DNA from 4 places in the Mesorhizobium sp. M1406 genome. Region 2 is predicted to be linked to each of the others. Evidence: predicted binding sites of a transcription regulator. Region 2 holds the regulator's gene; each other region holds the start of a gene.
What was found. The regulator PhoB, encoded in region 2, activates phosphate uptake and scavenging genes when phosphate is short. The targets are predictions, from matches to a motif close to TGTCATNNANCTGTCAT.

Region 1 (4,064 bases), on a different contig from region 2:
AAGCTCGCGCCTGAAGGCGAGAAGTTCGATCCCAATTTCCATCAGGCGATGTTCGAAGTGCCCAATCCGGATGTTCCGGCCAACACCGTGGTCCAAGTCGTGCAGCCGGGCTATTCGATCGGCGATCGGGTGCTGCGCCCGGCCATGGTCGGCGTCGCCAAGGGCGGCCCGAAGCTAGCCGCCGCTGAAGCGCCGGTCGAGCCGGGGCCGGTGAACGAACAGGCCGAGAAGGATGCGTGAGGTAGGGAATAGGGAATAGGCAGTAGGCAGTAGGCAATAGGGAAACTGGGGCAGTCGTATCAATCGAGCGGCTTCGTGCTATTCATACTGCCTAATTCCTAGTTCCTACTGCCTCACGCCCATGAACCTCATCGCGCTTCTCGACTATGCCGGTGTCGCCGTCTTCGCCGCGACCGGGGCGCTTGCGGCTTCGCGCAAGCAACTCGACATTATCGGTTTCCTGTTCCTGGCCAGCGTCACCGGAATAGGCGGCGGCACGCTTCGCGACGTCATCCTCAACCTGCCGGTTTTCTGGGTCGCCAACTCCAGCTATGTGCTGATCTGCGCCGTGGTTGCGGTGCTGGTCTTCTTCAGCGCGCATCGTGTCGAATCGCGCTGGAAATGGCTGCTCTGGCTTGACGCCATTGGGCTCGCCGCCTTTTCGGTGATGGGCGCCGCCAAGGGACTGGCGATTACCGGTTCACCTGTCGTCTCCGTCATCACCGGCGTGCTCACCGCCACTTCCGGCGGCATTCTGCGCGATCTCCTGGCCGGCGAGCCATCGGTGCTGCTCAGGCCCGAAATCTACGTCACGGCAGCCCTTGCGGGTGCCGGCCTCTATACACTTGGCGATCTTGCCGGACTGCCGCCGCTCGCCTCGGACCTCGCCGGTTTTGCGGCGGCGTTCCTTGTGCGTGGCGGCGCACTCAAATTCGGCTGGTCGTTTCCGTCCTACAAAAGCCGGCCCGGCCGGCGGCCGGAAGATATTCCGTGAGAGAAGTGAATGGTGAATGGTAAATAGTGAATGGCAATTAGAACGGGGTGTAACTCCCACCATTCACCATTCACCACTTTACGCAGCGAAGCGTTGAGCTTCCCCGCCATAATAATTGACGTAGCGGGCGCCGATTTCCTTGACCGGCATGACGACGAAGACGTCGACCGTCGAGAATTCGCGGTCGATGACGCAGCCATCGCCGATGCGCGCGCCAACGCGCAGATAACCCTTGACCAAGGGCGGCATCGCCGCGATCGCCGCCTTGGTGTTGACCGCCTCGATCGGCATCAGGTCCATCGAGCAGTAACGCCCGGACACCGCGCGCACATCCCAGGCCGAATTCGTCCGGCAGTGGTGGGCGAGGTAGGTGAGTGCCTCGGCATGCGCCGCCGGCACCGTGCCGTGGAAGGAAGCGCAACCGGTCATCACACCGATTTCGTAGTGGTTGATGTAAGCCCAGATGCCTTGCCACAGCGCCTCGATGGTGCGCTTCGAGCGGTATTCCGGCAAAACGCAGGAGCGGCCCAGTTCGAGAAAGCGCTGGCCGGGGTGACGGGCGATGAGCTTGGTTAGCTCGAATTCACCTTCGGAATAGAACCCTCCGGCCGTGGCCGCGATTTCTTGCCGCAGCAACCGATAGGTGCCGACGATGCGGCGATGTTCGGGGCCGGAAAGCGTCGTGTCCAAAACCAGCAGATGGTCGCAGAGCGGGTCGAAGCGGTCGGCATCACGGCGGTCGTGGGCCTGGAACAGATCCTTCCTGGCGCCAAGTTCGTCGTAGAACACCCGGTAGCGCACTTCCTGCGCGGCCGCGATCTCGGCCTCGTTGCGAGCGAGCCGCACTTCAAGATTGCCTATACGGCCCAGTGCCGCGCCCTTTATGACGGAATCGACTTTACATCCGGCAAGCAAGGCGCTGCTGGCGTTCGGCCGAGTGTCACATTCCGGCATAACTGTATGCACGAGTGATTCTCCTTCGAGCCATCCCTCTTGGCACGGGGATACGGTGTAGGTGCAACAGGATTGTGACAGTACCGTGATACGACGTCGTGGGCAATACTTCGTCGGCTGGCGAATAGGATCAACCGGCTCCTTTACGTGAGCGCGCGGCCTGAAATGGGCGGGTGGAAAACTCAGGCCGCGACGACCTGTCCCTCGACGGCATTGACCAGCGCCTCGGGGTCGAGCGGCTTGGTGACAAAGCCGCTGGCGCCATGAGCCAACACCGCATGGCGGGTCTTTTCCTGGCTGTCGGCCGACAGCACCATGATCGGCACCGGCGGCACGGCGGTTTCTTCCTCATGGCGGCGGATGGCGGCAATCGCGTCCAGTCCATCCATGACCGGCATGTGCAAATCCATCAAAACCACGTCGAAGCGATGGTTGTGCCCGGCGCCGGTGACAGCCTCGACGGCGGCCTTGCCGTTGCCGACCACCTTGACGCGATGCCCGGCCTTCAGCAGCGTGGCGCGGGCCAGCATGGCATTGATGTCATTGTCCTCGGCGATCAGCACCGACAGGCCGCGCTGGCGGTTGCCGACGGCGCGAAGCGCCGGCGCGCCACGCTTTTCCGGCTGCGGCTGGACGAGGCTGGGAGCATGGCTGCTCAACAACACACGCAGAAGCGTTCCGCCACGTACCGGCCTGGCCAGGAAGGTCGCGTAGCCGCCGGCGCGGAACTCGCCAAGCATGCCGCGATCGGTCGGCGCGATCAGCGTGATGGCCTCGCAGTCGGAAAAACCGCTCTGGCGCAGGCGCTTGAGCAACCTGCCGTCGCTTTCTTCCATGGCCGCATCGATCAGAAGCGCATCACAGCCAGCGGCGAAGGGCGCGGCCTGCGCGGCGGTGGTGGCGATGTCGACCGTGCCGCCATTGGCGCGGATGGTGCGGGCGATGGCGTCGGCCTCGACGGCGTTTTTCGACAGGATCACCGCGCGCCTGCCAGAGAGTGCGTTCTGCCGGCCCTGCGGCGCTTCTGTGGCCGCTATCGCCGGGATCTCGAAGACGAACTCGGATCCCTGGCCGAGCCGGCTGGATACCGAGATCGTGCCGCCCATGGCGGCCACCAGGCGTTTGGAGATGGCAAGGCCGAGGCCGGCCCCGCCATGCGTACGCGTCGACGTGCCGTCGGCTTGCTCGAACTCCTCGAAAATACGGTCCAGGTCCTCATCATGCAGGCCCGAACCGGTATCGGCGATGGTGAAGCATATGCGGTCGGTGGTTTCGGTGCGCGCTCGCGCAATGCTCACCAGCACGCCGCCGCTGTCGGTGAACTTGATGGCGTTGCCGATAAGGTTGAGCAGCACCTGCCTGACCTTGCCCGGATCGGCGGTGATCAATTGCGGCACGTCGGGTTCGACATGGCAGCCCAGCCCGATATCCTTGGCGAAGGCGCGCGCGGCCAGCAATTCGACGATGTTGTCGGCGATCTCGCGCACCGACATCGGCTGCGGCTCCGGGTCGAAGCGCCCGGCTTCGATCTTGGAGTAGTCGAGCAGATCCTCGATCAGGGCAAGCAATGCGCTGGCCGAGGTTGAGACGGCGCCGACATAGGTCTGCTGTTCCGGCGACAGGCTGGTGTCGGCCAGTAGCCTGGCCATGCCCATGATGCCGTTCATCGGCGTGCGAATTTCATGGCTGACGGTGGCGAGGAAACGCGATTTGGCCTGGCTGGCGTACTCGGCTCGTTCGCGTGCGGTGATCAGCGAGGATTCGGCGCGTTTGCGGGCGGTGATATCGCGGGCGATGGCGCGATGCGAAACGGCGCCGGTGTCCTTGTCACGCACCGACAGTTCGATCCACGAGAACCAACGCGGGCCGCTAGGCGTATTGATGGCGACATCGGTGGAACTCAGGCATTCATGGTCGGAAAAGGCGGCATCGGGAACGATGCCGACCTCGATGCCGAGTTCCGCCAGGGTCTTGCCGGCAAGGTCGCGCTGATCGGTTTCGACGAGATCGGCGAAAACCTTGTTGGCATAGACGATGTAGCCGTCGCGGTTGCGGTGAATGACGAGGTCGCCGAGCGCATCGATCAGGCCGCGAAAGCGCTCATCGCTCTCCTGCA
Region 2 (4,064 bases):
TCGACGCTGCTGCGCGTCTTCAACCGCATCTATGAGCTTTATCCCAGGCAGACGGCCGAAGGTCAGGTGCTGCTCGACGGCCAGAACGTTCTTGACCGCTCGCAGGACCTCAACCTGCTGCGCACCAAGATCGGCATGGTGTTCCAGAAGCCGACGCCATTTCCGATGTCGATCTATGAAAACATCGCTTTCGGCATCAGGCTCTACGAGAAGCTGAGCAAATCCGAGATGGACGGCCGCGTCGAGCAGGCGCTGAAGCGCGCGGCACTCTGGACCGAGGTCAAGGACAAGCTCGACGCCAGCGGCCTCAGCCTCTCAGGCGGCCAGCAGCAGCGACTCTGCATCGCCCGTACCGTGGCGGTGAAGCCGGAAGTCATCCTGCTCGACGAGCCCGCCTCGGCGCTCGATCCGCTGTCGACCGCCAAGATCGAGGAGCTGATCGACGAGTTGCAAGCCGACTACACGATCGTCATCGTCACCCACAACATGCAGCAGGCGGCGCGCGTGTCGAAGCAGACGGCCTTCATGTATCTGGGCGAGCTGGTCGAGTTCGACCGCACCGAGAAGATCTTCACGTCGCCCCGCGAGAAGCGCACGCAGGACTACATCACCGGCCGCTTCGGCTGAGCTCAGGCATACGAGGAACAGGATCATGAGCGAACACACAGTCGCTTCTTTCGACGAGGATCTCGGTCAGATCAGCAAACTGATCAGCGACATGGGCGATCTCGCCAGCTCGATGGTCGGCGGTGCGACCAAGGCGCTGTTGAATTCCGACAACGCCTTGGCACAGCGCGTCGTCTCTGACGACGCGATCATGGACGCGCGCCAGCGGGAGCTCGACGACCGCGCCATCACGCTGATCGCCAAGCGGCAGCCGATGGCCGACGATCTGCGCCATGTCGTCGGTTCGATCCGCATGGCCGGCGATCTCGAACGCATCGGCGACCTTGCCAAGAACATCGCCAAGCGCGTCGGCACTGTCGGCCTCAGCGTTACGCCGCGCGACCTTTCGCACTCGATCGATGGAATGGCACAGCTGGTGCTGATCCAGGTGCAGGGCGTCATCGAGGAATATGCGGCGCGTGACGCCGCCGCGCTGGCGAAACTGCGTGCCGACGACGAACGCATCGACGTCAAATACACCTCCGTGTTCCGCGAACTTCTCACCTATATGATGGAAGACCCGCGCAACATCACCGCGTGCACGCATCTTTTGTTCTGCGCCAAGAATCTCGAGCGCATCGGCGACCACGTCACCAACATCGCGGAAAATGCCTATTATGTTTTGACCGGCACGCAGCTGCCGGCCAATCGTCCGAAGCAGGACGAGACGACAATGTCCGCGCCGGCGGCATGACGATAGGGGTGACCAGCCGATGATCGCGCCACGCATCATGGTGGTGGAGGACGAGGAGCCGCTAGGCGTGCTGCTCCGTTATAATCTGGAGTCCGAGGGCTATCAGGTCGAGGTGGTGACGCGCGGCGACGAGGCCGAGATCCGGCTGCAGGAGAACGTTCCCGACCTTCTGGTGCTCGACTGGATGGTGCCGGCGGTTTCCGGCATCGAACTCTGCCGGCGCCTGCGAATGCGCCCCGAGACCGAGCGGCTGCCGATCATCATGCTGACCGCGCGCGGCGAGGAGAGCGACCGCGTGCGCGGCCTCTCGACCGGCGCCGACGACTATCTGGTCAAGCCTTTCTCGACGCCGGAGTTCATGGCCAGGGTCAAGGCGCTGCTGCGCCGTGCCAAGCCGGAAGTGCTGTCCAGCGTGCTGAAGGTCGGCGACATCGTGCTCGATCGAGAATCGCACCGGGTCTATCGCAAGAAGAGCGAGATCCGGCTCGGGCCGACAGAATTCCGCCTGCTCGAATTCATGATGCGCCATCCCGGCCGCGTGTTCTCGCGCAGCCAGCTGCTCGACAATGTCTGGGGCGAGACGATCTACATCGACGAACGCACGGTGGACGTGCATGTCGGCCGGCTGCGCAAGGCGGTCAACAACGGCCGCATGCCCGACGTCATCCGCACCATTCGAGGTGCAGGCTACGCGATCAGGGAAGATTAATTCCCATCCCATCCCGATAAATCGGAACCCAGGTTCAAGCTCGGTCAGCAGGCGGTCGCCAACGGCCGCGAAGGGTGGAATGTTGCATTCGTCTCATCGGTGGAGAACGAGCATGTGGCGCACAGGAGCGGTCATCCCATCAGTTTTCGAATGACCGCATTTGGGCCAAGGCGACAGGCGGCTTCTGGCATCCAAAAAGCGATGGCGGACATTCAAGCAGGCGGGATTGAAATCTTTAACCGACCCTTCGCGGTCGTTGCCCGGTCGCAGCGAAACGTCCGCAGCGGAGTGAGCCATGCTGGAATTGATTGTGCGTGGCTAACTGGTCGGTCCCCTCACAACTCGATTGCTCTGCGATCTCTCAAACTGCTGTTGTGTCCGGCTGGCCGCGGGAAGAACGGTTCGCGATTAGTCGGTCATAATCGCCATTTTGCCCGTAAAACTCTGCCCTCCAAATCGTGCTCCTTCTAGCGAGGATTGAACTAATGCATTTATCTATATCCGTCAAAGCACGCGACTTTCACATAAATATAGAATTTTATTAAAATTACATTTTTGACGGAGGACGGATTCCTTCTCTTTATTCAGTGTATGTGCGCCGAATGGTCAATATTATCTCGGATCGGATGACGATTCCCTGGAACTATTTCATCCGTTGCAACGTTGCTTGGGAAGCAGTCGCTGGGACTCGTATCGAATGATTTCACCAGGTCGGATACCATGAGGAAGGATTTCTGATGAGCACCGTCGTAAACGCCAAAGGCATCCCTCTTCCCTACACCGGCGCTTCCACTCATTGGTTCTCGGCCACTGGGTCTGGACCGGAACTGCATGGCACCTCCGGCAACGACTCCTTCTGGGGAGACACCGGCGTCAAGGTCACGATCTACGGTGGCGCCGGCGACGACTACTATCACCTCTATTCCACCAACAATAAGGTGGTCGAGGATCCTGGGGCAGGAATCGACACGATCGACACATGGATGAGCTACAAGCTCCCCGACAATTTCGAGAACCTCGTCGTTACCGGCGCCAATCGATATGCGTTCGGAAATGCGTTGGACAACATCATCAAGGGCGGGTCGGGTCATCAGACGCTGGATGGCGGCAAGGGCGACGATGTCCTGATCGGCGGAGACGGCGCCGACACTTTCGCCATCTCTAAAGGAAATGGAAGTGATCTTATCTTCGATTTCGGTGCGACCGATACGGTCCGCCTTAACGGCTATGACTTCACTTCGTTCGATGCCGTCCGTTCACAGATGGTTCAGGTGGAATCGAACGTGATGCTGAACCTCGGATCCGACGAGATCCTGGTGTTCAAGAATACGACCATCGACAAGTTGCAGCCCACCCAGTTCGAGCTGCCGATAGACAAGTCCGGAATGACGCTGTCCTTCTCCGACGAATTTAACACGCTGAGCCTTCGGAACGGACAGGACGGCACCTGGAATTCCAATTTCTGGTGGGGAGCGCCGAACGGCAGCACATTGAGCAGCAATGGCGAGTTGCAATGGTATGTCGACGCCAATTATGGCCCGACGAGTTCCGTCCACCCGTTCAGCGTTGAAAACGGCGTCCTCACCATCACCGCGGCGCAGGCGCCGGAGGACATCAAGCCTCTGATCAACAATTACGAATACACCTCGGGGATCCTGACGACGCACGACACCTTCGCGCAAGCCTATGGCTATTTCGAAATGCGGGCGGACCTGCCCGAAACAGCCGGAGCATGGCCGGCCTTCTGGCTGCTTCCGGAAGACGGATCGTGGCCGCCGGAGCTGGACGTTGTCGAAACGCGCGGCCAGGACCTGAACACGCTCTACATGACGGCGCATACCAATGAGACGGGAGCGCACACGAAGGTTTCGTCCACGGTGAACGTTGCGGACACCGACGGTTTCCACACCTATGGCCTGCTCTGGACGAAGGATGAGCTTGTCTGGACCTACGATGGTGTAAAGGTCGCCCAAGCGGCAACGCCGTCCGACATGC
Region 3 (4,064 bases), on a different contig from region 2:
CTCAGCATCAGCCAACAGCTGCGTTACCGCTACATCGTCTCGCTCGAAGGCAACGACGTTGCGACCAACCTCAAATGGATCCTGAATTCGAATTCACTCTGCCTGATGCCGTCGCCGACATACGAGACATGGTTCGCGGAAAAGCAACTTGAGGCTGGTGTCCACTATGTGCCGCTCGACCCGGATTTCTCCAACCTTGCGGAACGCGTGGCATATTTCGAGCGGCATCCGGCCGAGGCGGAACGCATTATCGCCGCGGCCAACGCCTATTGCCGCCAATTCTCCAACGAGCAGGCCGAACAGGCGATTTCCCTGCTCGTCCTCTACAAATACTTTGTCCTCAGCGGCCAGATCGACCCTGATCCCGAGGTCTGGCGATTTATCCAGGGTTAATGCATGTCGCCCAAAAGTGGTCCCGGTTTTGGGAGAACGACATGCATGAAAACAAAGACCTAAAGCGCGGTGCCTCAAGCGCGACGCGCTTCAGGACGTCGCGTGCCTCGGCGCCTGCTCGTCAGATGCCGCTGCGGTCAAGAACCAGATCGGCGGGGCCGAAGCGGTCCTTTGCCGTCAGCTGCTGGTGCCAGTAGGGATAGAGCAAGGGCGGCCGGCTGACCGCGTCGAGGCGACCGCGTTCCTCGACGGAGAGCACCAGGCTTGCCGCCGCGATGTTGTCCCTGAACTGCGTTTCGGTCCTGCCGCCGATCACCAGCGAGGAGACCGCAGGTCGGCCGAGCAGCCAGGCCAGTGCCACCTGCGCCGCCGACACGCCGCGCTGCGTGCCGATCTCGACAAGCACGTCGACGATCCGCCACAGCCGGTCCTCGTCGCGGATCGGCGGTTCGGACCAGCCGGCGAGCTGGCGGGCGGTGGGGCTGTCGCGGCGGTATTTGCCGGACAGCAATCCGCCGGCAAGCGGGCTCCAGACCAGAACGCCCAGCCCCTGGTCGACGGAAATCGGCAGCAATTCATATTCCGCCTCGCGCGCTTCCAGCGTGTAGTGGATCTGCTGGGTGACGAAGCGTGGCTGGTGATGGCTGTCGCTGATGCCGAGCGCCTTCATCACCTGCCAGCCGGAATAGTTGGAACAGCCGACATAGCGGATCTTGCCCTGGGCAACCAGCGTGTCGAGCGCGGCGATGGTTTCCTCCAGCGGTGTCACGCCATCCCATTCGTGCAGGAAGTAGATGTCTATGACGTCGGTCTTGAGCCGCTTCAGGCTCTTCTCGCATTCGCGGATCAGGTGATGACGCGACAGGCCCTCGTCGTTGGGACCTTTGCCGATCCGCATCCGCGCCTTGGAGGCGATCAGCACGTCGCCCTTGCGCTTGCCGCCGAGCGCTTCGCCGATGATCTCTTCCGAAATGCCGTTCGAATAGACATTGGCGGTGTCGATGACGTTGATGCCGGCATCGATGCAGAGATCGATCATCCGGCGCGCCTCGTCGAGGTCGGTCTTGCCGACAGCCGAAAACGCGCCGGCGCCGCCGAAAGTCATCGTGCCCATGGTCAGCGTCGAAACCTTCAGGCCGGAACGGCCGAGAGTGCGGTATTCCATGTCAGTCCTCGCTATTGCATTGGGGAAGGGGCGTTGGGGAAGGCCGCCCCGAATGTGGCCGCTATTTGTAGGACAATTTGAGCGGTTTGTCGCCATGCCACGACAACGGATCGATCATGCCTCACGGGATTTGCAGCGGCGACTTCATGTTCCAGGCTGCAATAAAACCGTCATTGCCGGCCTATATTGAAGTCGGCTCAGGTGTTGGCGCTCCGAGACGCAAGCCAGGGGTTTGGGGCGCGCCGGACGTGGATCGACAGGGCTTGCAGGTGGAGCAGCTGATATGATCGAGCTAAAACAGAATTCTCCTGCCAAGGACTGGCTTGAGGCCGAGCTCGCCGACACGCTCGACGAGGACTATGAGCTCGAAATATCGGAGCCGGCGCTGTCGATGGAGATCGCCAAGATCTACAAGAACGCGCATCCGCCTTCGATCGATCGCATGCAGTATTTTCGCGACCTGATCACCTTACAGTCCGAACTGATCAAGCTGCAGTCCTGGGTCGCCTACCACAAGAAGAAGCTGGTGGTGATCTTCGAGGGGCGCGATTCGGCCGGCAAGGGCGGCGTCATCAAGCGCATCACCCAGCGGCTCAATCCGCGCATCTGCCGTGTCGTGGCACTGCCGGCGCCGACCGAACGCGAGAAGTCGCAATGGTATTTCCAACGCTATGTCCCGCATCTGCCGGCCGGTGGCGAAATCGTGCTGTTCGACCGCTCCTGGTACAACCGCTCGGGCGTCGAACGGGTGATGGGCTTTGCCCAGCCCGATCAGGTCGAAGAATTCTTCCGCGACGTGCCGGAGTTCGAGCGCATGCTGGTTCGCTCGGGCATCACCGTGGTCAAATACTGGTTCTCGATCACCGACGAGGAACAGCAGATGCGCTTCCTGATGCGCATCCACGATCCGATGAAGCAGTGGAAACTGTCGCCGATGGACCTGCAGTCGCGCATCCGCTGGGAACAGTACACCAAGGCCAAGGAAGAGACCTTCATCCGCACGAACATCCCGGAAGCCCCTTGGTTCATCGTCGAAGGCAACGACAAGAAGCGGGCGCGACTGAACTGCATCGATCACCTGCTCAAGCAGATGCCGTATGAAGAGGTGCCGCACGAGGAGATCACGCTGCCGGAGCGCGTCTTCAACCCCGAATACGAGCGCCAGACCCTGCCGCGCGAGCTCTACGTTCCGGAGAAGTACTGAAGGTTCTCCCTTCTCCCCGTCACTATACGGGGAGAAGGTGCCGGCAGGCGGATGAGGGGCGGCGCTGACTTAGACAGTTGAACTCGGTAAAATCGCCGCATGGGCGAAACGTATTCTGTCCCCATATTGCCATCGGTGGCATTCTCGGCAACACAATATTCGACCGGTTGCGCCGCCCCTCATTGCCCTGCCGGGCATTTCTCCCCGTATAGTGACGGGGAGAAATGGGCCTGCACCGAAGGTTTCGCCACCTAAGCCCGTTTGATAACCACGGGGCTCAAGCACGCTTGATGACGACGTGCGTAGCGAGCGGCGTCGCAACCTGCTCGCTGCAGACATAGCCGAGCTTGACCATGTCGAGGCCGGCAAAAAGGTTCTCGCCCGCGCCGAGCAGCACCGGCGCGATCGCCAGATGCATCTCGTCGATCAGCTTCTCCTGGAGATATTGCTGGATGGTGGCGACGCCGCCGCCCACCCGCACGTCCTTGCCGTCCGCCGCCGCTTTTGCCTGTTCAAGCGCCGAATGGATGCCGTCGGTGATGAAATAAAAGGTCGTGCCGCCCTCCATGACGATCGGTTCGCGCTTGTGGTGGGTCAGCACGAAAACCGGCACGTGATAGGGCGGGTTGTCGCCCCACCAGCCTTTCCAGCTATCGTCAGGCCATTCGCCGCGGATCGGCCCGAACATGTTGCGGCCGAGGATCCAGGCGCCGACATTCTCGAAGCTGCGCGCCGCGAAGTCCTCGTCAATGCCGTCCGCGCCGCCTTCCTCGCCAAACATCTTGCGGAAGGTGCGGGTGCTAAAGGCCCATTTGTGCAGGGATTCCCCGCCGACACCGAGCGGATTTTGCAGGTCCTGATCAGGACCCGCGCCGTAGCCGTCAAGCGACAGGCTGAAAGCGTTGACACGTAGTTTGGACATGCGAGCCTCCTCGATAACCAGTTGTATTTTGCAAGCAGTTGTTTCGTAGCAGACTGATTGCGAATTGCAAGCGGGATTTTTAGGGCGACGATCGGACTGTCGGCTCTGAAGACAAGCCAGCAGCCTCGCCGGCGTGAACCCGCCGTTGCTGCCGCGCTAGTTACATGTGCGGAGAAGAAAGATCCGGCGAATCGGTTCGATCCGGCGCACTGCCATCAGAATATGCGCACAGCAGATCGTTCGATATCGGCCTTCAACATGGGATTGAGGCTGTCGCGGGTGGTGATATCGATCTCCGCTGACATCTTCTCTTCAAGAAATTGCTTGATGCCGACCAGATCGATCAGCGAAAAGCGCCTTGCAGGATCATAATCGATGAA
Region 4 (4,064 bases), on a different contig from region 2:
CTAATCATGTTCTCAAAACTTCAGGAATGGGATATTGATCCTTGATGCGTGGGGCCGCATTCCTACTAGATCTTGGATAGACCGGGGGGTTCATGTCCGATATTCCGCTGTTTTCCGAGCGCCTGAGCCGGCGCGCGTTTCTCGGTGCATCCGCCTTGGGCGCGGCCTCGATTGCGCTTTCGGCGTGCACCACGACGGACGTGGCGCCGCCGCCGGTGGCGGCACCCCCAAGCGATCCGGCTTTCGGCGATGCCGCAAGCATGTATGCGGCGCGCACCGACGAGGGCTATCAACTGCCTGCAATCCCGGTGGCCAAGCTCGATCCGAAGTTCGTGCGCCAGATCGTGTCCGACCCGACCGGAGAGAAACCCGGCACGATCGTCGTCGATACGTCCGAGCACTTCCTCTATCTGGTGGGCGATGGCGGCAAGGCTATCCGCTACGGCGTCAGCCTCGGCAAGGCCGGTTTCGGATGGACCGGCAGCGCGGTGGTTCAGGCGAGGAAGAAATGGCCGGTCTGGACGCCGCCACCGGAAATGATCCAGCGCCGGCCGGAACTGGCGAAATACAAGGACGGCATGCCGCCCGGCCCGCAGAGCCCGCTCGGCGCCCGCGCGCTGTATCTGTTCCGCGACGGCAAGGACACGATGTACCGGCTGCACGGCACGCCGGAGTGGGATTCCATCGGCAAGAACGCATCGTCGGGCTGTGTGCGCTTCATGAACCAGGACATCATCGACCTCTACAGCCGGGTCAACGGCGTCGCGCCGGTCTTCGTGCGCCCCAATCTGTCGGCCGCCGGCAAGATCACCGCCGTGTCGAACAGGACTGCCGAGCCGATCGATGCCGGCGTGCCAAGGGATGCGGAGATGCTGAACTAAGCCTTCACGATCTGCTCAGGCGGACGCGCTCGGCGCGCCCGCCTGGGCAGTGGTCGTTACTTCTTGGCCAGGCCCGGCAGCGTGATCTGGTAGACCAGGAACATGGTGTCGACATCGGCGCCGTCTTCCGCCTTGTAGGGCGCGCCGACTTGGAAGCCGTCCTGGGTGAGGAAGTCGTTATCGTTGGCGACGAACAGGAAATAGTCGTCGGGCAGCTTCGGATCGAGCACGCTGGCGAGCGACATCGCCTCCCACTTCTCCGACAAATTGTTCTTGTCGTTCGGCGCGCCATTGTGCAGGCCGAAGCGGCCGAGTTCGGCACTGTCGTTGATGTCGATGAACGGCGTCAGCTTGGCCGGCGTCACCGATGGGTCGAGCACGCCCTTGGGCGCCAGCGGCTTGTCGGCGGCATCGAAAGCGCCGCCGGCGATGTCGGTCGCGCTCGAGACGTCGACGACGAAGATCTGGCGGACCAGCGAGGTGTCGCCCTTCAGCCCCTGGCCGTTGCCGCTGTCGCGCGCCAGCATCAGGAAGGTCTTGTCGGAGAGCGCTACGATCTCGCTCTGCGCGGCGATCTTGGTCTTGCCCTTGGCATCCTTGAACACCGGCAGCGGCACGACGTACTCATGCGCCAGCTTGAGATGGCCGAGGTCGGATGCGTCGTAGACCAGCGCACGCGTGTTCTGGCGCGTCGCTGGCGAGTCGCCGCCATCCTGCCGGGGCGCCGATTGCAGCACCGCGATCAGCGACTTGCCGTCGGGCGTCAGCGCCATGCCTTCGAGGCCTTGGTTGTTCTGGCGGCCGGTATCGGGATCCTTCGGATCGGGTTCGGCGGCACCCGGGCCCGGATTGTCCGAGGCGAAGTTCGGCGCGCCGTGGCGCATCGGCACCAGCGCCGCCGGTGGCTGGGTCGCTGACAACAGATGTCCGTCGGCGGAGAACCGGTAGATGTTGGGGCCATATTCGTCGGAGATGAACATCGAGCCGTCGGGCAGCCGCACGATGGCTTCGTTGTCGAGCGCCAGCTTGCCGTTGGCTTCGGGCAGGATCGGCATGTCGCCGCTTGCCGCGCGCACGCCGTTGAGCGGATCGAGGCCGGTGGCATCGGCGCCCTTGTCGTCGGTGAGAAGCATGGTCTCGGCAAGCGTTGCCTTGACGCCCGCCTGCTCCTGGCCGGCGGCGGGTGCGGCACCTGGTTTGACCGGGGCAAACTCGATGCCGATCGTGTTGAGACGCGGCCGGTAGTCGGTGGTGCCGACGACATTGTAGCCTCGGTCCGGAAGCAGCCAGAGCGAACCGTTGTAGCCGCTCGCGTCATGCGTCCAGCCGGCAATGTCGATCGACATGCCTGAGCCCGAGCCGAACGTCTCGCCGAACTTGTCACGCAGAGCGGCCGGGATGCGGCCGACGCCGACCAGTCCCTTGTTGACGAGGCCGCCGATCGTCGCGGTGCTGTCGGCGAGCGCCGGCGTCAAGGCGGTGAACAAGGCCAGCGCGACGCCGAGCGACGCGGTTCGGTGCAGGTGTTTCATGTATAGTCCTCTTTGTGACAGATGTGCCAGAGCGGCCGCGGGACAAAAAGCTGAAAGAGGTGCGACAACGATGATGCCGCGCGCGCCTCCCGAAGCGGGGTCTACGGCGCGAACATGATGCTTGCGTGACAGCGCATGATGCATGCCAGGTTCGTGTTCGCGCGCGCGGCACACCGCAAATCGAGGACGGCTTCGAGATGCTGCGGCTGGCGCGCGGCCTGTCGCAGGAGGAGTTTCTGGCAGGCGCCCATTGTTACACCGTCATCAACACCAACTCGCCGCGCCGACATTCCGATGGCGCAAGGCATCATCGATTTTGCACATGCGGGCCAAGTCTCGGTGATCACTCCGTTCTGCCTGGCGGGCGCCATGGCGCCGATTACCGTTGCCGGGGCGCTGACACTGCAGCATGCCGAACCGCTGGCGGGGCTGACGCTGGCGCAGCTCGTGCGGCCCGGTGCGCCGGTCGTCTACGGCTCCTTCTCCTCCAATGTCGACATGAAGTCGGGTGCACCGGCCTTCGGCACGCGAACCGCGGAGGGCGGAGCGGCGCCGGTGTCGTGAGACAGCGCCGCTACGGGCGTTTGATTTCTTGCTCCTGCCGAATTGCGGCCACGCCGCGGAACCAGCGGCGTCCCAAGACATTCAGGGTTACGGCCGGTGCCTTGTCGCATTTGCCAGCCATTGTGGGAGGACGACATGGGATTCGACCAGTATCACGAACCGCCCGAAGAATTGACGCAGGAGGTGCGGACCTTTGCCCGCATGATCACCTCGCTGATCGAGGAGGCGGAAGCGATCAGCTGGTACGAACAGCGCATGTCGGTGGAAAAAGACGCGCAAGCGCGGGCCATCATGAAGAACGCGCAAGGCGAGGAGTTCAAGCATTTCGGCATGGATCTCGAATTCCTGCTGCGCCAGAAGGAGGACTGGCGGGCGGAACTGAAGGAAATCCTGTTCACCACCGGTGACATCGTCAAGGCCGGCGAGAAGGGCGAGGAGAAGGTGGATTGAGCGTCTTTGCCGGCCTCGCCCACGATCAATCGCTGTCGCGCGCGATCAGCTCCAGCGGCCAGACCTCGCGCATGACCCGCGGACCTTCCGGGCCGGCGAAGGCCGGCATTGACGCCAGCAGCATTTCGGCGAGTCGCTGTCCCATCGGTTCCAGCGCCGGGCGGAAGGCGGTCAGCGCCGGCGAGAAGTAGCGGCAGAGCGGCGTGTCGACGATGACGGTCACGGCCATGTCGTGACCCGGCCTGATGCCCATCTCGGCCAGCGCCTTGCAGCCGCCAAGCGCCATCGCGTCATTATTGAAGATGATGGCGGTTGGCGGGTCTTTCGAGCGCATCACCCGCGGCGTCACCTCGTAGCCGCCGGCCTCGTTGATGAAGCCGGACGCAATCAGCTCGGGGTCGACCTCGATGCCGTGCCGCCGCAGGGCCTTGCGGTAGCCGGCCAGGAACAGGTAGCCGAAGTTGAGATCGAGCGACGGGCGGACGGCGGCGATGCGGCGGTGGCCGCGCGCTACGAGGCGGTCGACCGCATCGGCTCCAGCTTTTTCGAAATCGAGGTCGAGGGAAGGGTAGGACTTGGCTCCGGAGCGGCTGCGCCCGAGCGTGGCGAATGGGAAACCGACCTGGGTGAGATAGTC

Region 1: the regulator PhoB is predicted to act here: its motif matches at 2,012-2,028, upstream of olsB (l-ornithine N(alpha)-acyltransferase).
Region 3: the regulator PhoB is predicted to act here: its motif matches at 1,716-1,732, upstream of ppk2 (polyphosphate kinase 2).
Region 4: the regulator PhoB is predicted to act here: its motif matches at 2,528-2,544, upstream of NKH03_RS10495 (esterase-like activity of phytase family protein).

What each region holds. Positions count from the first base shown of each region.
Region 1 is NZ_JAMYKW010000016.1:60,746-64,809, forward strand. Features, by position in the region: gene grpE (nucleotide exchange factor GrpE) at 1-240, shown strand, start outside; gene NKH03_RS15965 (trimeric intracellular cation channel family protein) at 362-994, shown strand; gene olsB (l-ornithine N(alpha)-acyltransferase) at 1,073-1,948, opposite strand; gene NKH03_RS15975 (response regulator) at 2,131-4,064, opposite strand, start outside.
Region 2 is NZ_JAMYKW010000001.1:272,688-276,751, forward strand. Features, by position in the region: gene pstB (phosphate ABC transporter ATP-binding protein PstB) at 1-627, shown strand, start outside; gene phoU (phosphate signaling complex protein PhoU) at 653-1,360, shown strand; gene phoB (phosphate regulon transcriptional regulator PhoB) at 1,380-2,069, shown strand; gene eglC (endo-1,3-1,4-beta-glycanase EglC) at 2,807-4,064, shown strand, end outside.
Region 3 is NZ_JAMYKW010000028.1:50,713-54,776, reverse strand. Features, by position in the region: gene NKH03_RS21715 (glycosyl transferase family 90) at 1-393, shown strand, start outside; gene NKH03_RS21710 (aldo/keto reductase) at 515-1,558, opposite strand; gene ppk2 (polyphosphate kinase 2) at 1,842-2,762, shown strand; gene NKH03_RS21700 (dihydrofolate reductase family protein) at 3,040-3,684, opposite strand; gene NKH03_RS21695 (nucleotidyltransferase family protein) at 3,900-4,064, opposite strand, start outside.
Region 4 is NZ_JAMYKW010000008.1:138,900-142,963, reverse strand. Features, by position in the region: gene NKH03_RS10500 (L,D-transpeptidase) at 93-881, shown strand; gene NKH03_RS10495 (esterase-like activity of phytase family protein) at 938-2,413, opposite strand; partial or broken gene NKH03_RS10490 (trimethylamine methyltransferase family protein) at 2,575-2,941, shown strand; gene NKH03_RS10485 (ferritin family protein) at 3,113-3,427, shown strand; gene NKH03_RS10480 (LacI family DNA-binding transcriptional regulator) at 3,453-4,064, opposite strand, start outside.